DNA from 3 places in the Pseudomonas sp. LBUM1672 genome. Region 1 is predicted to be linked to each of the others. Evidence: predicted binding sites of a transcription regulator. Region 1 holds the regulator's gene; each other region holds the start of a gene.

Region 1 (7,307 bases):
GGCACGTCCAGAGTGAGCACGGCGAAGTCAACCCGGACGGCACTCAGGTCGAGCTGATCGACTCGGTCCGCATCACGCGTTTCGACGAGAAAAACCGCAAAACCCTGATTACCACCACCCGTATGACTGTGTTCCCCAAGGAGCAATATGCGCAGACCGATCAACCCGTTAGAATCGACGGCGCTGGCGGTGTATCGACAGGCAACGGAATGAAAGCGTACTTGAAAGAAAGCAGGATACACCTGCTATCGAACGTAAGAGGACAGTATGAGGCTCGTTAAAACTCTCCCTATTTTGCTCAGTCTGGGCGCAGCACTGGGAAGCGTGAGCGCCTGGGCTCTGCCGAACGATCAAGAGCAGCCTATCCGCATTCAGGCCGACGACGCCCAACTGGACGACAAGAATGGCGTTGCCACCTATAAGGGTGACGTGATCATTACTCAGGGCTCGATGAAGGTCACCGGCAATACCGTGACCATCACTCGCACCTCGACTGGCGACATTGACGTGGTGACATCGGTGGGCAACCTTGCCTACTTTGAGCAGATGCAGACGGCTGGCGACACCAAGCCTGTGCAAGGCTGGGGGGTGACCATCCAGTACCACGCCTCGCAAAACCGCGTCGTGCTGATCGATAAAGCGAAAGTCATCGACAAGGACAACAACACCACCCAAGGCGAGAAAATCGTCTACGACACCCAGAAAAAGCTTGCGAGCGCCGGGCGTGCTACGGGCAGCAAGGTCACCGAGTCGCGTCCGCGCATTGACATGGTGATCCAGCCGAAAAAGAAAACCGAAGAGCAAAAGGCCCCGTAATGGCAACTCTGAAAGCTCAGCATCTGGCCAAGAGCTACAAGAGCCGCCAGGTCGTGCGTGACGTCAGCCTGTCCATCGACAGCGGTCAGATCGTCGGCCTGCTGGGCCCTAACGGCGCCGGCAAGACCACCTGCTTCTACATGATCGTTGGCCTTGTGCAGGCCGATCAGGGTCGCGTACTGATCGACGATCTGGACGTCAGCCACCAGCCGATGCACGGTCGTGCAAAGGCCGGTATCGGCTATCTTCCGCAAGAAGCGTCGATCTTCCGCAAACTCTCGGTTGCGGACAACATCATGGCCATCCTCGAGACCCGCAAGGAACTCGACAAGGCCGATCGTCGCAAGGAGCTGGAAAGCCTGCTGCAGGAATTCCACATCAGCCACATCCGCGACAACCTCGGCATGAGCCTGTCCGGTGGTGAGCGCCGCCGCGTGGAAATCGCCCGGGCACTGGCCACCAACCCGAAATTCATCCTGCTCGATGAACCTTTCGCCGGTGTGGACCCGATCTCGGTGGGCGACATCAAACAGATCATCTACCACCTCAAGGCCAAAGGCATTGGCGTGCTGATCACTGACCACAACGTCCGTGAGACCCTGGATATCTGCGAAACTGCCTACATCGTAAACGATGGCCAGCTGATCGCCGAAGGTGACTCCGCCACCATCCTGGCCAACGAACTGGTCAAGGAAGTGTATCTGGGCCACGAGTTCCGCCTGTAAGCGCTGACGTGTCTGGCTGGTTGTCCGAGCGCTCGTCTCGATAAAAAATCAATACTTTTTTATTGTTACAGCGCTCTAGGCAAACGCTGCAGTTTCGGGCATATAATTTGCTTATGTTTGGCGCTCCGGCGCCCTGTAGTGGATGGCGCATGTGCGCCGGCGAATAAGGTGTTAAGCCCCTGCCATGAAACCATCGCTAGTCTTGAGAATGGGCCAGCAGCTGACGATGACACCGCAGCTGCAACAGGCCATCCGCCTGCTCCAATTGTCGACCCTGGACCTGCAACAGGAAATCCAGGAGGCCCTGGAGTCCAATCCGATGCTCGAACGCCAGGAAGAAGGCGACGACTTCGATAACGCCGACCCATTGGCCGACAAAGCCGAACAGCTCCCCAACGCCGATGTTTCGGAACCCTCCTACCAGGAAACCGCCCCGACGGTGGATAACCTCGAGGAAGGTGACTGGAACGAGCGCATTCCCAACGAACTGCCTGTCGATACCGCGTGGGAAGACGTCTACCAGACCAGCGCCAGCAGCCTGCCCAGCAGCGATGACGACGAGTGGGATTTCACCACCCGCACATCGGCCGGCGAAAGCCTGCAAAGCCATTTGTTGTGGCAACTGAACCTGGCACCGATGTCCGACACCGATCGCCTGATCGCCGTGACCCTGATCGACTGCATCAACAATCAGGGTTACCTGGACGAAACCCTCGAGGAAATTCTCGAAGCCTTCGATCCGGAACTGGACATTGAACTGGACGAAATCGAAGCCGTCCTGCACCGCATCCAGCAATTCGAGCCGGCCGGCATCGGCGCCCGCAATCTGGGTGAATGCCTGCTGCTGCAACTGCGCCAGCTGCCCGCCAAGACGCCTTGGCTGGCCGAAGCCAAGCGCCTGGTCACCGACTACATCGACCTGCTCGGCAGCCGCGACTACAGCCAGCTGATGCGCCGCATGAAGCTCAAGGAAGATGAACTGCGCCAGGTGATCGAACTGGTGCAGAGCCTCAACCCGCGTCCGGGCTCGCAGATCGAGTCGAGTGAAGCCGAGTACGTTGTCCCTGACGTGATCGTGCGCAAGGACAACGAGCGCTGGCTGGTCGAGCTGAACCAGGAATCGGTGCCACGGTTGCGGGTCAACGCTCAATACGCCGGTTTTGTACGCCGCGCCGACACCAGTGCCGACAACACCTTCATGCGCAATCAGCTGCAAGAAGCCCGCTGGTTCATCAAAAGCCTGCAAAGCCGCAACGAAACTCTTATGAAAGTAGCCACCCAGATCGTCGAGCATCAGCGCGGCTTCCTGGAGTACGGCGACGAAGCGATGAAACCGCTGGTCCTGCATGACATCGCCGAAGCGGTAGGCATGCACGAATCGACGATTTCCCGGGTGACCACACAGAAATTCATGCATACCCCTCGGGGCATATATGAACTGAAATACTTTTTCTCGAGCCACGTCAGCACCTCCGAAGGCGGTGAATGCTCGTCCACAGCGATCCGCGCGATCATCAAAAAACTGGTTGCTGCGGAAAATCAGAAAAAGCCGTTGAGTGACAGCAAGATCGCTGGTTTACTGGAGGCACAAGGCATTCAGGTGGCTCGCCGCACCGTCGCCAAGTACCGCGAATCCCTCGGGATCGCGCCTTCGAGCGAACGCAAGCGGTTGATGTAGAGCCACGCCACAGCGTTCCAGTGGCAGGCATTTCTGCCTGCCGCTTTATGCACTGGCAACGAAGGAGAAGCTGTATGCAAGTCAACATCAGTGGACACCAACTGGAAGTGACCGAACCTCTTCGCACCTACATCGGCGAAAAACTCCAACGATTAGAGAGGCATTTCGACAAGATCACCAACGTGCAGGTCACGATGACGGTCGAAAAGCTCAAGCAGAAAATCGAAGCCACGCTGCATATTCCCGGCAATGAAGTGGTCGCCAACGCGGAGCATACCGATATGTATGCGGCGATCGACGCGCTGACCGACAAGCTGGATAAACAACTCAAAAAGCATAAGGAAAAGACCCAAAGCCTCCTCCAGGGCGCGACCGGTCGTTAACACTCCCTACCCATGATCCGACTTGAAAGCATCCTGACCCCCGGCCGTTCCCTCGTGAACGTGCCGGGCGGCAGCAAAAAGAAAGCCCTCGAGCAAATTGCCAACCTTATCCATAAAGAAGTCCCGGATCTGGAGATGCAAGATGTCTTCGAGGCTCTGATTGCCCGTGAAAAACTCGGTTCGACCGGTTTTGGTAACGGCATCGCCATTCCCCACTGTCGTCTGAAAGGTTGTACGTCGCCTGTCAGCGCACTGATGCACCTCGACGCCCCCATCGATTTCGACGCCATCGACGGCGCCCCGGTTGACCTGCTGTTCGTTCTGCTGGTCCCGCAAGCCGCTACCGATGCCCACCTGGAACTTCTGCGCCAGATCGCCAGCATGCTCGATCGCAAGGAAGTGCGCGAAAAACTGCGCAGTGCCCCGAGCAACGCAGCCTTGTATCAGGTTGTCCTGGACGAGCAGAACGGTCACTGATCATGCGCCTGATCATCGTCAGTGGCCGTTCCGGCTCAGGTAAAAGTACCGCCCTCGATGTTCTCGAGGACAACGGCTACTACTGCATCGACAACCTTCCCGCCGGATTACTGCCGGAACTGGCCGAGCGCGCGCTGATTCATACTGAACTGGCACAGCCGCTGGTTGCCGTCTCCATCGATGCGCGCAACCTGCCGAGTCACCTGTCACGGTTTCCGGAACTGTTGGAAGAAGTCCGCAGTCGGCATATCAAATGCGATGTGCTGTATCTGGACGCTGACGAAGAAACGTTGCTCAAACGCTTCTCGGAAACCCGTCGTCGCCATCCTCTGAGCAACGCCAATCGCTCGCTGGCCGAGGCGATTCAAGACGAGACCCTGTTGCTGGGCCCTATCGCCGACTTGGCCGACCTCAAGGTCAACACCACCAACCTGAACCTTTATCAGCTGCGCGATACCATCAAGTTGCGCCTGCTGAACCAGCCGGAAGCCGGCACTGCGTTCCTGGTGGAGTCTTTCGGGTTCAAGCGTGGCATGCCGGTCGACGCCGACCTGGTGTTCGACGTGCGCTGCCTGCCCAACCCTTACTGGAAACCGGAATTGCGTGAGCAGTCCGGACTTGATCAACCGGTGGCCGACTACCTGGCGGCACAACCGGACGTCGAAGAGATGTTCCAGGACATTTCCACATACCTGCTCAAGTGGTTGCCGCGCTTTGCCGCCAGCAACCGGGCTTATGTCACCATTGCCATTGGCTGCACCGGCGGGCATCACCGCTCCGTCTACCTGACCGAACGTCTGGGCCAGGTCCTGCAACAATCCCTGAAGAACGTCCAGGTTCGCCACCGCGACCTCAGCTAAAGGATTCACATCGCGATGCCTGCTCGGGACATAGAAATCATCAACAAGCTGGGCCTGCATGCCCGCGCTTCGGCTAAATTCGTTGGCGTTGCTGGTCAGTATCCGGAATGCAAGATCAGAGTCGGTCGCACACCAGAATCCACGGTCGATGGCAAAAGCATCATGGCCATGATGATGCTCGCCGCCGGCAAGGGCACCAAAATCCATCTGAGTACGGAAGGCGAGCAAGAGCAGGAAGCGATGGATGCGCTGGTCGCATTGATCAACAACTTCTTCGACGAAGGCGAGTAACCCGCCTTTTTGAGCGGGCACCTGTGGCGAGGGGATTTATCCCCGTTCGGCTGCGAAGCAGTCGTAAAGCAGGCAACTTAGTCTGCTGCACCGACGCTGGGGGTCGCTTCGCGACCCAACGGGGATAAATCCCCTCGCCACACAGGCATCAATGCCTTTTCAGGCCAACGCCGTATCCATCACCATCATCAAACAAAACCCGATCAACAACCCAAGGCTCGCCAGCTTGTCGTGACCATTGCGCCGCGATTCGGGGATGACTTCATGGGTGACCACCAGCAACATCGCCCCCGCCGCCAGCGCCAATCCCAATGGCAACAGCAATTCGGCCAGGCTCACCAGCCAGGCGCACAACAGCGCGAAGACCGGCTCGACCAACCCTGATGCCGCACCGATCAGGAACGCCTTGACCCGCGACATCCCCGCGCCTGCCAGCACCAGCGCGATCACCAGCCCTTCCGGTACATCCTGCAAGGCGATGCCCATGGCCAGGCTGTCGGCATCCGGCATTCCTCCACCGGCCGAGACCCCGACCGCCATGCCTTCAGGAATGTTGTGGGCAATGATGGCAAACACAAACAACCAAATCCGCGGCGGGATGACCGGCCGTTCCAGGGTTCCGACGAGCATTTCCGGTGAGGCGCCCGAGACCTTTCGATCCACCAGAAACAGCCCGAACGCGCCGAGCATGATGCCGAAGCTGATCAGTCCGCTGGCCGCCCAGGGTGTCAGCCCCAGGCTTTCAGCGGCGGAGATCCCCGGGACAATCAGCGAAAACGCCGTCGCCGCGAGCATCACCCCGGCACCGAAACCGAGCAGCGTATCGCTGACCGACTGCGGCATCCGCCGAATCACCAGCACCGGCACTGCACCCAACGCAGTGCCCAAGGCGCAAATCGCCCCGCCCTGCAGTGCGCGCAGCAATCTTGGCTCGAGGTCCAGCCACGCCAGTCCATGGGCGACCAACAACGACATGCCCGCCAGCAGCAACAGCGATCCCAGCGCGTAGCGAAACATTCGTCCGCTGCCGATCGCCAGTGTTTCAGTGCCCATAGTCAGCCTTGGATTGTTTTGATAGAGGACTTAAACCAGCGCAGCCTGATACCGCGCAGCGACTTCAGGCCAATTGATGACGTTGTAGAACGCATTGATGTATTCCGGACGGCGGTTCTGATATTGCAGGTAATAGGCGTGCTCCCAGACATCCAGGCCGAGGATCGGCGTATTGCCATTCATCAACGGGCTGTCCTGGTTACCGCTGCTTTCCACAATCAGGGCCTTTTGCGGTGTGACACTCAGCCAGGCCCAGCCACTGCCAAAGCGGGTCAGCGCGGCTTTGGTGAACGCTTCCTTGAAACGGTCCAGGCCACCCAGTTGCTCATCAATCGCCTTGGCCAGCGCACCGTCGGGTTTGCCGCCGCCGTGAGGCGCCATCACTTCCCAGAACAGCGAATGGTTGGCGTGGCCGCCGCCCTGATTGATCACCGCCGCACGGAGTTTTTCCGGCAGCTGCTGGACGCTGGCGACCAGTTTTTCCACCGACCATTCGGCAAATTCGGTGCCCTCGACAGCGGCGTTGAGATTATTGATGTAGGTCTGGTGGTGCTTGGTGTAGTGGATCTCCATGGTCTGCGCATCAATATGCGGTTCCAGGGCATCGTAGGCGTAAGGCAGGGCAGGCAAGGTAAAAGCCATTTCAATGGACTCCATGATGTAGAGGCGCAGACGATGCGGTATCGGTGCGCAGCAAACGGTGCGTGCGCGGGTATTCGCCATGCTCGCTGATGAAATTCAGCAGCTCGACATAGGTTTTGCTGCTTTGGCGCAGCGCGGCTTCACGCAGGGCCGGGGCCAGGCGCGGGTCCTGCAGGGTCTGCAACAACCGCTGATGGATCGAGCACAAATATTCGGCGCTCTCCTCCGGCTGGTTAAGACGCAAGTGCAAGTCGGCCAGGTTGTGGTGGGAAATCACGCAGGCCGCCACCGCTTCGTCGGCATCCGCCCAGCGCTCGAACAACACCTGGGCCAGGGCCAAAGCCTGCAAGTAAGCCTCGCGGGCATCGACGAGTTCGCCCAG
Region 2 (7,307 bases), 1.3 Mb from region 1:
CTGCGGCTACGAATGGGTCGGCCACCCCGGCATGGATAACGGCGAACTCCTGACCCTGCACGGCCGCGCCGCCAACATCCCGGCCAGCAAAGTCACCCTGCACATCGACGAAAAACCGCCTTACGCCATCAGCCTGCGCGGCGAGCTGAAAGAGCAGGCGTTCAAGAAAGTCGATTTCTCGGTGGTGACCGAGTTGGTCACTGAACCCGGCAGCGTAGCGTTCGCCCTGAACGACACATTGACCAACAACGGCGACTATCCGAAGGAATACCAGGCGCTTTACCACAGCAACTTCAGCACGCCATTCCTGGAGCAGGGCGCGCGGTTTGTGGCGCCGGTTAAACAGGTGTCGCCGTTCAACGAAAAGGCCAAAGGGGATTTGCCGGATTGGCAGACTTACCGCGCGCCGACCAAGGACTACGACGAGACGGTTTACAACGTCGTGCCTTATGGCGATGCCAAGGGCGACACGTTGACCGTGCTGCACAATAAGGCTGGGAGCCTTGGGGTGTCGGTTGGTTTTAATACCCAGCAGTTGCCGGTGTTTTCGTTGTGGAAGAACACGGATACGCAAGGGCAGGGGTATGTGACCGGGTTGGAGCCGGGGACGAGTTTTTCCTACAACCGACGGTATCAGCGGCCGATTGGATTGGTGCCGATGATTGGGGTGAAAGAGCAGAGGCAGTTTCAGATCCATTACAGTTTGCTGGCGGATAAAGGGGCTGTGGATAAAGCGATGCAGCGGGTGAATGAGATTCAGGGTGGGCGGGCGACTGAGGTGCGACAAACGCCGTTGGTTGATCTCACTAAAGAGTGATTCTTGTCAGTTTGTGCTTGGCCGATACTGTAATGCCTCCGCCAGATGTTCGCGGGTGATGCCATCGATCTGTTCAAGGTCTGCCAGCGTGCGGGCAACCTTGAGCAGGCGGTGGGCCGACCGGAGTGACAAGGTCAAACGCTCGCAAGCAGTTTCCAGCCACGCCTCGTCGGTTGTGGATAACTTGCAGTGGCGGCGCAGTCCCGGCAAATCAAGGAATGCGTTGGCGCAGCCCTGGCGTTTGTTTTGACGCTCCCGGGCGTCGGCGACCAGCACCGCAGCAGTGGCTGTGTCATCACCGGGTTTGAGCGCAGGGTTCAACGCCGTGGCTTCCCGAGCGACGGTCAGGTGCAGGTCGATCCGATCCAGTAGAGGCCCCGACAATTTGTTGCGATAACGCTGGACCATGTCCGGTGTACAACTGCATTTGCCGCTGGGTTCGCCAAGATATCCACAGGGACACGGGTTCATTGCGGCCACCAATTGAAAGCGCGCCGGAAACCTCACGCGATCCTTGGCGCGGGAAATCACGATGTGGCCGGACTCCAGCGGCTCCCTTAAAACCTCCAACACCTTGCGGTCGAATTCCGGGAGTTCATCGAGGAATAGAACGCCATGATGGGCTAGGGTGATTTCGCCGGGTTGTGGCTTCGAACCGCCGCCCACTAACGCCGGGCCGGAGGCCGAGTGATGGGGCTGGCGGAACGGTCGTTGCGGCCAGTGGCTCAAGGGCACGCAACTGGTGACGGATTGAATGGCTGCGACTTCCAGCGCCTCGTTTTCGGCGAGCGGTGGAAGCAAACCCGGCAAACGACTCGCCAACAATGTTTTCCCAGTCCCCGGCGGTCCGCTGAACAGCAGGTTATGAGCCCCAGCCGCCGCAATCAGCAATGCGCGCTTGGCCGAGATTTGCCCCTGCACCTCATTCAAGTCCGGATAGGGTTTACTTGCATAGAGCAACCCGTTGGAAACGTAGGGTTCAACCGGTGTATGTCCATTGAAGTGCGCAACGGCTTCCAGCAGGTGGTCCACGGCAAACACCTTCAACCCGGACGCCAGGCACGCTTCCTCGGCGTTCGCCCGCGGCACCATCAACGAGCGTCCGGCCTTGCGTGCAGCCAGCGCAGCCGGCAACACGCCTCTCACAGCACGTACCGCGCCTGACAACGCCAACTCTCCCAGGCATTCAATGTCATCCAGCGTCAACGTCGGAACCTGCACGCTGGCGGACAGAATCCCCAAGGCAATCGCCAGATCAAACCGTCCGCCATCCTTAGGTAAGTCCGCAGGCGCGAGATTCAGCGTGATGCGCCGTGCAGGAAATTGCAGGCCGGAATTGATGATCGCGCTGCGCACCCGGTCCTTGCTTTCCTTTACTGCCGCTTCGGGCAAGCCGACCATCGTCAATGACGGCAGACCGTTGGCCAGATGGACTTCTACGGTAACGGCGGGCGCATCCACGCCAATCTGGGCGCGGCTGTGGACGATGGAGAGGGACATGGTCGTTCCTTGAGCTTTTACGGGAACCGCTTCCTGCGGTTTTTGAAGGGTAGTCGGGGTGTTGTTCTTCGGCGTTACGAATGAGGCGACAAACTTTCGCTGGATGTTGCGAGTGTCTTTCTGGTGATGAAGCGTAAGCGAGTGTGGAGTGCCGACGTAATCGGTCTCGGGATGATGTTTTTGTAGGACCTTGCCTAGAACAATGACGGACGCCGGTGAAAGTGTGTGAGCGCTCTTGTCTGTCTGGCAGGGCTGCTTATGATCACTAATTGATCGCTGACTTCGGAGAGGAATATGAACAGTAATGGAATGCGGCCGGTTCATCCTGGCGAAATACTTCAGGACGAATTTCTTGAACCGTTCGGCATTTCAGAGTCGGCTTTCGCCCGTTCGTTGAACGAACCGTTAAAAGTGGTCAACGAAATCGTTATGCGGCAGCGTTGTGTCAGTGCTGATCTAGCGGGGAAGCTATCTGGCTACCTGAACACCACGCCCGAGTTATGGCTGAACCTGCAATCGACTTACGATCTGCGTAAAGCCGAAATCGGACGTGGTAGCGATTTAAGTACTTAAAGCGATTGCAGCACCTGTGAAGCGCGCTTCCACCACGACGTATTGACCGCTCGCTGTGGCCGATCACCATCCGCCAGCATCTGCGGAACATCCTGCAACCGAATCCACGGCTGGTTATTCCAGTGCAGCAAACTCAGTGACATCTCCGGCCAGTTCAACAGGCTCAGGACCGGGCGTTCGCTTGTTGCCGGTTGTTGGGCATCTCTGAGGGCTGGCACTACGTCGTGGGTCAGCCATTCGCGCAGTCCTCGGTATTCGGGGCAGTAGTGGTAGACCAGCAGGGCGTAGACGCCGGATTCGCTGATTAGCAGGGTGTCTTCGAGGGTGCCGTGGATGACGACTCGCGCGGATTGATGTTGATCGGGATCGAGTTTGCGGACGGCGCGTTCGTCGAGGAACAGGCGAAGCAGACGGCCCAGGTCTCGGGCGCTGAACCAAGGCTGGTTTTCGATCAAGAGTGCGTGGAGGTGGAGTTTGTGGCGGGTGAAGACGTGAGGGATTAGATAAGCGTTATCGCAACTCATTAATACAGCTCCTTTTGCTAAAGAGGCTGCCGTCAATCGTCGCCAAACAATTGGGTGGCAGCTGTACGCGGGTTGGCGAACCGGAGCAAAAGGAACCCGGCAGACCAGAAGGTCTCCCACGCACAGCCGCCATGACTCGAGAGATGGTCGTCGTACGCCTTAAGCTTCCAGGTCGCCAAACCCAGTGCTGAATATTCAGCTGAGAATGAGCTTAGGAACCTGGGCTTCGCGGCGCTATCGGACGGCGGTGGTGATCTTTGTAGGACGTTGCCGAGACGGTGGCGGGGCGGAAGATCAAAAGATCGCAGCCTGCGGCAGCTCCTACAGGGGTGTGGTCTGTCCAGTGTGGGAGGGCTGGTAGACCGAGGCGACTCTAATCGCGAGCAGGCTCGCTCCCACAGGGGACTGCATTGTCAGCTGGGTTATTCGGTGGGCGGGTTGAGCTTCGTTTCCAGCTCGGCAACCTTCGCTTCGAGGCTTTCCAGCCGCGCCCGAGTCCGTGCCAGCACAACCATCTGGCTATCAAACTCTTCACGACTCACCAGGTCCAGCTTGCTGAAGCCGCTCTGCAACAGCGCCTTGAACTGGCTTTCGATTTCGCTTTTCGGCAACGGGGTTTCGCCGCTGAAGAGGCGGGAGGCGGTGCCGGTCAGGGCGTCGAGGAAGTCTTTGGGTGCGAGCATGGGAAATGTCCTGTCAACAATGGCGGGCAGTGTATCACGCAGTGTCTATAGTCAATTCCGACAGCAGGCATGCACGCTTTTCGCGCATGTGGATGGACGGTCGCGCACTGTTGTTGTGCGTATCTGTCGGGCTGATTGTGTGAAGCGGCTGTCCGCAGCGGCCAAGGGATTGAATTCAGTGGGTTTTGGCGAGATGGCAAGCTTTCTGCTTAGTCAGTAGTAACCCATGCACTGATGCAGTCGCTGTGACGAATGCAGTGCGCCAAGCGGAACGGGGAGTTGTTTCGTGAGGAGCGGTTAGCTGGCGTCGGACGGGCAGGTAAGGTCGACGATGCGTTACAAAGCCAGGCACTGCGCTTAGACTTGAGACGGGTTTGTTTTCCTGGGGCAAGTCCACCAATTCGGGAGAGAGTTTTCATGAAGCTAGTCACTGCCATCATCAAGCCGTTCAAACTGGACGACGTGCGCGAGTCGCTGTCCGAGATCGGCGTGCAGGGCATTACCGTTACTGAAGTCAAAGGCTTCGGTCGGCAGAAGGGTCACACCGAGCTGTATCGCGGCGCGGAGTACGTGGTCGATTTTCTGCCCAAGGTGAAGATCGATGTCGCCATTGACGACAAGGATCTGGACCGGGTTATCGAGGCGATAACCAAGGCCGCCAACACCGGCAAGATCGGTGACGGCAAGATCTTCGTGGTCAATCTGGAACAGGCGATTCGCATCCGTACCGGCGAAACCGATACCGACGCGATTTAAACGCCGCCACAAACCCAACGCCCCAGGAGAAAACAATATGACTCTGCGTAAATTCGCAGGGCTAGGAGCCCTGTTGTCCCTCGTAATGCCCAGCCTGGCTATGGCGGCAGACGAAGTGGCGGCCCCAGTCCTCAACTCCGGCGATACCGCCTGGATGATGACCTCGACAGCCCTCGTGCTGTTCATGACCATTCCCGGCCTCGCGCTGTTCTACGGCGGCATGGTTCGCTCCAAAAATATTCTTTCCGTGATGATGCAGTGCTTCGCCATTACCGGCCTGATCAGCATTCTGTGGGTCATTTATGGCTACAGCATCGCGTTCGACACCACCGGCATGGAGCAGGGCGTCGTCAACTTCAACTCGTTCTTCGGTGGCATGGGCAAGGCATTCCTCGCCGGTGTCACGCCGTCGAGCCTGACCGGTCCTGCGGCGCTGTTCCCTGAGGCGGTGTTCATCACCTTCCAGATGACCTTCGCCATCATCACCCCTGCGCTGATCGTCGGTGCCTTCGCCGAGCGGATGAAGTTCTCCGCCATGCTGATCTTCATGGGCGTGTGGTTCACTCTGGTTTACGCACCGATTGCGCACATGGTCTGGTCCGGCAACGGCGGCCTGATGTGGGACTGGGGCGTGCTCGACTTCGCCGGCGGCACCGTGGTGCATATCAACGCTGGTGTGGCTGGTCTGGTTGCATGCATCGTGCTCGGCAAGCGCAAAGGCTTCCCGACCACGCCGATGGCGCCGCACAACCTCGGTTACACCCTGATGGGCGCCGCGATGCTGTGGGTGGGTTGGTTCGGTTTCAACGCCGGTTCCGCCGCTGCGGCCAACGGCACCGCCGGTATGGCGATGCTGGTGACCCAGATCGCAACCGCCGCCGCTGCACTGGGCTGGATGTTCGCCGAGTGGATCACCCACGGCAAACCAAGTGCACTGGGTATCGCTTCGGGTGTTGTGGCCGGTCTGGTCGCCATCACCCCAGCCGCTGGCACCGTGGGCCCGATGGGCGCGCTGGTCATCGGTCTGGCAGCAGGCGTGGTGTGCTTCTTCTGCGCCACCACCCTGAAACGCAAACTTGGCTATGACGATTCCCTGGACGCCTTCGGTGTGCACGGTATCGGCGGTATCCTCGGCGCGATCCTGACCGGTGTGTTCGCCGCACCGTCCCTGGGTGGCTTCGGCACCGTCACCGACATCGCCGCTCAAGTCTGGATTCAGTGCAAGGGCGTGGGCTTCACGGTGATCTACACCGCGATCGTCACCTACGTCATTCTCAAGGTACTGGACGCTGTCATGGGTCTGCGTATCACGGAAGAAGAAGAGGCCGTCGGTATCGACCTGGCACTCCACAACGAACGCGGCTACAACTTGTAAGCACGCGCATAAAAAACTTGCCCGGCTTGCCGGGCATTTTTTTGTCTGGAGTTTGTCAGTGAAGGGACTGCTGAAAGGTTTTTTCGTACACGTTTAGTGGCGTTTACGACGGGCGTTTTTCTGCGGCCAATGGCTTACATGATTGAAGGAATATTAGGGCCTTTGTTTTTTCCCAGAGCGCGCTAGAATGCGCCCCGAACGTGCGGAGAACTGTATGTGGCAACAGACTCTGATTACCCTGCGGGCACGGCCCCGGGGCTTTCATCTGGTAACGGACGAGTTACTCGCCGGCCTGCCTGAACTCAAGGCGTGTCGGGTCGGTCTGTTGCACTTGTGGCTGCAGCATACCTCGGCGTCGTTGACCATCAACGAGAACGCCGATCGGGCGGTACGTCGCGACTTCGAACGATTTTTCAATCGTCTGATCCCACAAGGAACAGACGGCTATGAGCATAACGACGAAGGCCTGGACGACCTCCCGGCGCACTTCAAGGCCAGCGTGCTTGGCTGTCAGCTCAGTTTGCCGATTTCGGCAGGCCGACTGGCGCTGGGGACCTGGCAAGGCGTTTATCTGGGCGAGCACCGTGATTTTGGCGGTGCCCGTAAAGTCCTCGCCACCGTGCACGGTGAAGAGGCATGAACCGCTGGTCACCAGCGGTTATTGAATTTTTCCGGCAGCTGTCGACAGACGGTGAAGCTGGGCTATAACTAATCTGCTTTTCGCAAGTCATGAGGTAGAACATGAGCGACGATGATCTGGAAAACGACGACCTCGAAGTAGGCGACGACGACGAAACCGAAGAAGGTCTGGAAGCAGCGGCCGAAGACGTCGCTGAAGACGACGGCGGTGAAACGCCCGTTCCGACCGCCAAAGGCAAAGCCAAGGCTGCGGTGTCGGTTGACGAGCTGCCGAGCGTCGAAGCCAAGAACAAGGAACGCGACGCCCTGGCCAAGGCCATGGAAGAGTTTCTGGCACGGGGCGGCAAGGTGCAGGAAGTGGAGGCCAATGTGGTCGCCGATCCTCCCAAGAAGCCTGATAACAAGTACGGCAGCCGGCCTATCTAAAGCGTCTGCCCTTG
Region 3 (7,307 bases), 1.0 Mb from region 1:
AGCAGCAACCATTCCTCCGCCGTTTCAAAGCGCTGACCCGGATCCACCGCCACCGCGCGTTCCAGACTTTGCGCGATCCAGTCCGGCAGGTCGGGGCGGTAGCGGCTGGCGCTGACAGGCACGCCAAACCGTGGGCGCTGGAAGGCTTCGATTTCGCCGTAGGGATAATGACCGGTCAGCAGGAAATACAAGGTCACTCCCACCGCGTACAAATCCTGCTGCGGTGTCGGTGCCTCACCGCCAAAGGCTTCCGGCGCGATGTAGCTGGGAGTTCCGGGCAGTGCAGAGGGCTGATCCTCGGACAGACCGGGGCAGTAAGCGAGGCCGAAATCCAGTAGGCGCAACTCACCGTCGTCCCCCAGCAACAGGTTCTCCGGCTTGATGTCGCGATGAAGAATCTGCCGCCGATGCAGCATGCCGACAGCTTTCAGCAGGCGCTCGGCCAGATCCTGCCATTGCGCCAGCGGCAACGCGGCAACCCGTTCGTGCAACTCCGCCAAGGTTGATCCGGAATATTCGCGCATCACGTAGTACAAATGCTGACGCTGACTGGCGGCATGGACTTCAGGAAAATGCCGTCCGGCCACGCGCTTGAGAAACCATTCCTCCGACAGCAATGCCTGCCCGGCCAGATGATCGTCGCGCAGCGCAGCGGGCAAGGTTTTCAGCAGCCAGGGTTGTTGTTGGCTGTCGCGAACCCGATAGAGCAGTGACTGCTGGCTCTGGCCGAGAATCCCTTCGACCTGCCAACCCTCGAACGTATGGCCCGGTTTCAGCGCGGGCGGCAGCGGCCATTGCTGCAAATGAATCAACGCGTCGCCGATGCTCGTTTCACCGAGGGCATCGACCCGCACCAGCAGGGCGCTGGCATTGTCCTGGCTGCCGGCCAGATGCGCCGCGCTGACCAGGGTTTGCGCAGCGCTGTGCAGGTCCGGCTGGTCGCGCAGAATCGCCGCGATAGCCGTGTCACCCAGCACAGCCCAGATACCATCGCTGAGCAGCACAAAGCTCTCATCGAGGAGCAACTCGCCATCGAGGAAATCCAGGACTAAATGCTGATCGAGCCCCAGCGCACGCTTGAGCACATGCTGCATGCCCGGTTGCTCCCAGACGTGATCCTCGCTGACCCGTTGCAAGGTGTCGGCGTGCCAGCGATAGACCCGGCAATCGCCCACATGCGCCAGGGTAAAACGCCTGCCGCGCATGACCAGGGCACTGACCGTGGTGAGCAGCGGTTGCCCACCGCCATTGGCCTGCAGCCAGCGATTTTGTGCCAACAGCAGGCGGTCCAGCGCTTGCGCGACACCCCAGGTTTCCGGGGTGGCGTAATAGTCCAGCGCCAGAGCCTGCAAGGTTGAACGGGCGGCGAGCCCGCCGTCGGCGCACTGGCTGACCCCATCGGCGATGGCGAACAGGTAACCCTTGCTCGCCGCCAGCGCCGGGGCCGGAGTGACCAGGCGCAGGGCGTCCTGATTTTCCTCGCGAGGACCGATGGCGCTCGCTTCGGCAAAACTCAGTTGCAGGCTCATTGAAGTTTCAGACCCGGGCAGCGGTCACAGCGGCCGAACCCCAGGTGGTTCTCCAGCGACGTTTCACCCCGTGCAGACCGAACCAGGCGAGCACGCCGAGGCTGGCGAACAACCACAAGGCCATTTGATAACTGCCGGTGCTTTGCTTGATCGCACCCATGCCCGCCGCCAAGGCGAAGCCGCCAATGCCGCCGGCCATGCCGATCAAACCGGTCATCACGCCGATCTCACGACGAAAACGCTGCGGGACCAATTGGAAAACGGCGCCGTTACCCGCACCCAAACCGAGCATGGTGCAGACGAAAAGCGCCAGTGCCGCGTAGGAACTCGGCAGGTTGAAACCTACAGCCGCGATGCAGACCGCTGCGACCGTGTACATGCCCAGCAACGTGCGAATCCCACCAAATCGATCGGCCAGCGCGCCGCCCAATGGACGCATCAGGCTGCCACCGAACACGCAAGCTGCGGTGTAGTAACCAGCGGTCACCGGGTTCAAGCCGTATTGGTCGTTGAAGTAGCCGGGCAGGGCGCTGGCCAGGCCGATGAAACCGCCGAAGGTCACGCTGTAGAAAAACATGAACCACCAACTGTCGCGGTCGCCCAATGCTTTCATGTAGTCGGACATGGACTTGGCTGTCGGCCGCTCAGGGGCGTTTTTGGCCAGCCAGGCGAAGACGATGATGGTCAGGATCAGCGGGATCAGGGCGAAACCGAACACGTTGCTCCAGCCGAAGGCGGCCGCCAGCACCGGGGCGATCAATGCGGCGAGCACGGTGCCCGAGTTGCCGGCCCCGGCGATGCCCATGGCCTTGCCTTGGTGTTGCGGCGGATACCATTGCGAGGCCAGCGGCAGGGCGACGGCGAAGGATGCGCCGGCCACACCGAGGAACAAGCCCAATAGCAGCGCTTGTTCGTAACTGTGGATGCCGTGTTTCCAGGCAACGAACAGGGCGCAGATGACGATCACCTGGCCGATCAGGCCAGCGGTCTTGGGCGACAGGCGATCAGCCAGCAAGCCCATCAAAAAGCGCAGTATGGCCCCGGCCAGAATCGGCGTGGCCACCACCAGCCCGCGTTGCTGGGTGGTCAGTTGCAGGTCGGTGGCGATCTGCACCGCCAGTGGGCCGAGCAGGTACCAGACCATGAAGCTCAGGTCGAAATAGAGGAACGCTGCGAACAATGTCGGCGTGTGACCGGATTTCCAGAAGCTTGAATTCATCGCGCACCTCAGCTGTAGGGAGTCTCGAGAAGGAGTCAGGAGCTTGCAGGTGGGGCGCCGCATCGGCCGCACCACCGGCCCCGATCTCTGGGGCCAAAACTAAAAAACGCCGCCACCCGATTCGCCATGGGCAAATGAGGTGAGCGACGTCTTTGTCGTAGGTGGGGCAACCGCCGTTGGTTACCTGTAACGATTACTTAGCCAGATCTGTGCCAACACCCTGCTTTTGTGGCGAGGGGTCAGCCGAGCAATTCGCTCATGGCAATTATCTGCTCCGCCACCTGAATCAGCTTCTGCTGCCGGCTCATGGCCTGGCGGCGCATGAGGGTGTAGGCCTCTTCCTCGTTGCAGTCCTTCATTTTCATCAGCAGCCCCTTGGCCAGCTCGATGCGCTTGCGCTCGGCCAGTTGCTGGTCGCGGGCGTTGAGCTGGGCGCGCAGGGCCTGGTCGCTTTCAAAGCGGGCCATGGCCACGTCAAGAATCGGCTGCAAGCGTTGTGCGTGAATGCCTTCGACGATGTAGGCACTGACCCCGGACTTGATCGCCTGGCGCATCACATCGGGATCGTGCTCGTCGGTAAACATCACAATTGGCCGCGGCTGATCGCGGGAAACCAGCACCACTTGCTCCATCACATCGCGGCTCGGTGACTCGGTATCGATCAGGATCACGTCCGGACGCACCGTTTCGACGCGCGCGGGCAGGTCGATGGTCAGGCCGGATTCATCAATGACCTCAAACCCGGCTTCGGTCAGCGCCGCTTTCAGGCGACCGACTTTTTTTGCTGTGTCGTTGATCAGCAGGATACGCAACATATTCGCAGTCTCCTGTCAGCGGCTGGCGATTCGGTGCGAGCTTTCGCTCATGGCATGCAGCTTGAAACTGCGGGCATAGCCGGCCGGGTCGGAGCCGTCCCAGATTTTGCCGTCGATCAACTGGCTGCTGCGCATTGCCTCGCCCTCGCAGGCAACACCGACTGCGCTGGCGGCCTCTCGGTACAAGTCTAGTTGCTGGACCTGACGGGCCACGCCGAGGTAATCCGGGTCGTCGCGCAACAAACCCCAGCGGCGGAACTGAGTCATGAACCACATGCCGTCGGACAAGTACGGCACGTTGACCTCGCCGTTCGCATGAAAACGCAGCGCGTGCGGGTCCTGCCAACGATTGCCGAGGCCATCGGCGTAGTCGCCGAGCAAGCGCGGTTCGATGCAATCGAGTGGTGCATCGAGGTATTGCGGCGCGCTCAACAGCTTCGCAGTGCTGCGGCGGTTTTCGTTGTTGTCTTCGATGAAGCGACTGGCTTCGAGGATCGCCATCACCAACGCTCGGGCGGTGTTGGGGTATTGCTCGACAAAGGCGCGGGTGCAGCCGAGGACTTTTTCCGGATGGTCGGGCCAGATGGTCTGGCTCGTCGCCATGGTGAACCCCAGGTTCTGCTTCACTGCGCTGGCGGACCACGGCTCGCCGACGCAGAAACCATCGATGCGCCCGGCTTGCAGGTGCGCGACCATCTGTGGCGGTGGCACCACCACACTGTCGACGTCCTGCAACGGATGAATGCCCTGGCTCGCGAGCCAGTAATACAGCCACATCGCGTGGGTGCCCGTGGGAAATGTCTGGGCGAAGGTCAGTTTTGGGCGACTTTGGTGCACGTGCCGGTCCAGTGCTTCAGGACTGGTCACCCCCAAGGCCTGCAAGCCGTGAGAAAGATTGATGCTCTGGCCGTTCTGGTTCAGGCCCATGAGCACCGCCATGTCGGTCGGCACCACGCCGCCGATGCCCAGGTGCACGGCATAAATCAGGCCATACAGGCTGTGGGCGGCGTCGAGTTCGCCGCTGACCAGTTTGTCTCGCAGGTTGGCCCAGGACGACTGGCGCTTGAGGTTCAGGGTCAGGCCGTAAGGCTGTGCAAAACCTTGCGTGGCCGCGACCACCACCGAGGCACAGTCGCTCAAGGCCATGAAGCCGAGGTTGATTTCAGTCTTTTCCGGGGCATCGCTGCCATTGACCCAGGCCAACGGGCCCGCTGTGGTTTCATTCATGGCTAAACACCTTCCAAAAAAAAAGCGCCGTACCGGGCTGCTTGCCAGGGCAAGGCCAAGTGACGACGCCTTTGTCTTTCGACTCATCCCGCCGTTGGCATGAGTGCTGATGTCAGTGTTGGTGCAAGGCATATGCCATCGTCCGCTGATTTTGTTGTGCGCCTCGCTTGCGACCGCGATGCCCGGCTATAATCGCCGCCTCATTTCGCCGCCAATCGAGTCAAAACCGCCCATGTACACCCTGGCCCGTCAGCTGTTGTTCAAACTTTCCCCGGAAACCTCCCACGATCTGTCCCTGGACCTGATCGGCGCGGGCGGACGTTTGGGCCTCAACGGTTTGCTGTGCAAGGCGCCGGCGAAAATGCCAGTGAATGTCATGGGTCTGGAATTTCCGAACCCGGTGGGTCTGGCGGCCGGTCTGGACAAGAACGGCGCGGCCATCGACGGTTTTGCCCAGTTGGGTTTCGGTTTTGTCGAAATCGGCACCATCACCCCGCGTCCGCAGCCGGGCAACCCGAAGCCACGGATTTTCCGTCTGCCGGATGCCGAGGCGATCATCAACCGCATGGGGTTCAACAACCTCGGCGTCGATCACCTGCTGGCCCGCGTGGCGGCGGCCAAGTACAAGGGCGTGCTGGGCATCAACATCGGCAAGAACTTCGATACGCCGGTTGAGCGCGCAGTCGACGATTACCTGATCTGCCTGGACAAGGTCTACGCCCACGCCAGCTACGTGACGGTCAATGTCAGCTCGCCGAACACCCCGGGCCTGCGCAGCCTGCAGTTCGGCGATTCGCTCAAGCAATTGCTGGCTGATCTGGCGACCCGTCGCGCAGAACTGGCGTTGCGTCACGGCAAACATGTACCGCTGGCGATCAAGATCGCACCGGACATGACCGACGAAGAAACCGCGCAGGTCGCGCAAGCGTTGATCGACACCGGGATGGACGCGGTGATTGCCACCAACACCACCCTGAGCCGCGTGGGCGTCGAAGGCATGGAGCATGGTGACGAGGCGGGCGGTCTGTCCGGCGCACCGGTTCGCGAGAAGAGCACCCATACCGTGAAGGTACTGGCGGCGGAACTGGCCGGGCGCTTGCCGATCATCGCCGTGGGCGGCATCACTGAAGGCAAGCACGCAGCCGAGAAAATCGCCGCGGGCGCGAGTCTGGTGCAGATCTACTCCGGCTTCATCTACAAGGGCCCGGCGCTGATTCGCGAATCCGTCGACGCCATCGCCGCCCTGCGCTGAACCCCTGTGGCAAGAGTGCTTCTGGGCTGAGGTGAGTTCTCTGTGGCGAGGGGATTTATCCCCGTTCGGCGGCGAAGCCGTCGCAAATCCGGCCAATGAGTTTTGACTGATTCACCGAGTTGCCTGGGTTTGGGGCCGCTTCGCGACCCAACGGGGATAAATCCCCTCACCACAAAAGCGATTTCCCCAGTGCGTGTTTTTACAGGCATAAAAAAGGGCACCTCGAAGGTGCCCCTGGGCCGGAGCCCGCCGCCCGGATGGGGCGTGCGTGGTAAGTCGTTACGTAATCAGATTGTCGTGTCGGAGTGTTGTGCCCTGTGTTAGCCGACGGCGTGAAGTTCGTTGAGTCTGTGGATTCCCGCAGTGCCGGTCATACCGTCCCAGTTGTCGCCGCGTCCTTCTCGCCAGCCGTTAATCCAGGCTTGGCGTACCGACGGTAGAGTAAATGGGCAAAGCTCACGGGATTTGCCACCAACGCCATATTGATATCCGCGCAAAAATGCTCTTTCCAACGGATCACGCTTAAGTCTTCTCATAGGGTGTTGCCCTCACTTGTTGACTGTATTTATCGCGTCGACCTCAATTGAGGTCTGGCAGAAAAAAACTCCTGCCGTTGGGGCTCGCTGCCGGCGTCGCGAGCCAAGGTGTTGACGCCGTTGCGACGTCAACCTGTGTTGAGTTCTAACCAATGCGTCACATCGAGGGAATGATCGTTTTGTCATAAGAACGTAACCAGAAAGATGCTAAGGCCATAAGTAACACGATGTTGTCCCGTGTTTATTGGTCAAAGCCCTGTATGATCGGCCCCCCGCAGGATGACGGGGTTAATCCTTTAGTGAGAATGGCTCCTGTTGAGCAGGACGACTATTCGACGAAGGGTCGGCTTATGACATTTTGTTGCATCAACTTTTTTATCTGCCTGTGCATCTAAGCTCTTCTAACCTGAGCAGCACGGGTGGGACGGCACACCTTCGTGCCACGCGGGCGCTCTTTTAGAAAAGCGCCTGATTGAAAACCGGGCCGGCAATGCGTTGCCGGTTCACTTAGCTAAAGGCTCTGGAATTACCATGTCCGATCGTTTCGAACTCTTCCTCACTTGCCCAAAAGGTCTTGAAGGCCTGCTTATCGAGGAAGCCGTCGGGCTTGGCCTTGAAGAAGCGCGTGAGCACACCTCGGCTGTGCGCGGCATGGCCACCATGGAAACCGCTTATCGCCTGTGCCTGTGGTCGCGTCTGGCGAACCGGGTCCTGCTGGTGCTCAAGCGT

What was found. The regulator sigma-54, encoded in region 1, starts transcription at its own class of promoters, with help from an activator protein. The targets are predictions, from matches to a motif close to ANTGGCATNNANNTTGCTNT.
Positions count from the first base shown of each region.
Region 2: the regulator sigma-54 is predicted to act here: its motif matches at 4,290-4,309, upstream of glnK (P-II family nitrogen regulator).
Region 3: the regulator sigma-54 is predicted to act here: its motif matches at 4,911-4,930, upstream of ACA053_RS09065 (CmpA/NrtA family ABC transporter substrate-binding protein).

Region 1 covers NZ_CP166781.1:976,188-983,494, reverse strand. Annotated here, with positions in the region: gene lptC (LPS export ABC transporter periplasmic protein LptC) at 1-281, shown strand, start outside; gene lptA (lipopolysaccharide transport periplasmic protein LptA) at 268-816, shown strand; gene lptB (LPS export ABC transporter ATP-binding protein) at 816-1,541, shown strand; gene ACA053_RS04285 (RNA polymerase factor sigma-54) at 1,726-3,219, shown strand; gene hpf (ribosome hibernation-promoting factor, HPF/YfiA family) at 3,294-3,602, shown strand; gene ptsN (PTS IIA-like nitrogen regulatory protein PtsN) at 3,615-4,079, shown strand; gene rapZ (RNase adapter RapZ) at 4,082-4,939, shown strand; gene ACA053_RS04265 (HPr family phosphocarrier protein) at 4,955-5,230, shown strand; gene ACA053_RS04260 (ZIP family metal transporter) at 5,390-6,283, opposite strand; gene ACA053_RS04255 (superoxide dismutase) at 6,314-6,925, opposite strand; gene ACA053_RS04250 (DUF2753 family protein) at 6,927-7,307, opposite strand, start outside.
Region 2 covers NZ_CP166781.1:6,176,895-6,184,201, reverse strand. Annotated here, with positions in the region: gene ACA053_RS28385 (aldose 1-epimerase family protein) at 1-817, shown strand, start outside; gene ACA053_RS28380 (YifB family Mg chelatase-like AAA ATPase) at 824-2,317, opposite strand; gene ACA053_RS28375 (HigA family addiction module antitoxin) at 2,612-2,890, shown strand; gene ACA053_RS28370 (BRO-N domain-containing protein) at 2,887-3,414, opposite strand; gene ACA053_RS28365 (accessory factor UbiK family protein) at 3,837-4,097, opposite strand; gene glnK (P-II family nitrogen regulator) at 4,515-4,853, shown strand; gene ACA053_RS28355 (ammonium transporter) at 4,891-6,228, shown strand; gene ACA053_RS28350 (secondary thiamine-phosphate synthase enzyme YjbQ) at 6,443-6,868, shown strand; gene sutA (dormancy-specific transcriptional regulator SutA) at 6,970-7,293, shown strand.
Region 3 covers NZ_CP166781.1:1,996,517-2,003,823, forward strand. Annotated here, with positions in the region: gene ACA053_RS09050 (bifunctional protein-serine/threonine kinase/phosphatase) at 1-1,529, opposite strand, end outside; gene ACA053_RS09055 (nitrate/nitrite transporter) at 1,537-2,748, opposite strand; gene ACA053_RS09060 (ANTAR domain-containing response regulator) at 2,988-3,563, opposite strand; gene ACA053_RS09065 (CmpA/NrtA family ABC transporter substrate-binding protein) at 3,579-4,790, opposite strand; gene ACA053_RS09070 (quinone-dependent dihydroorotate dehydrogenase) at 5,023-6,042, shown strand; gene rmf (ribosome modulation factor) at 6,363-6,578, opposite strand; gene rlmKL (bifunctional 23S rRNA (guanine(2069)-N(7))-methyltransferase RlmK/23S rRNA (guanine(2445)-N(2))-methyltransferase RlmL) at 7,110-7,307, shown strand, end outside.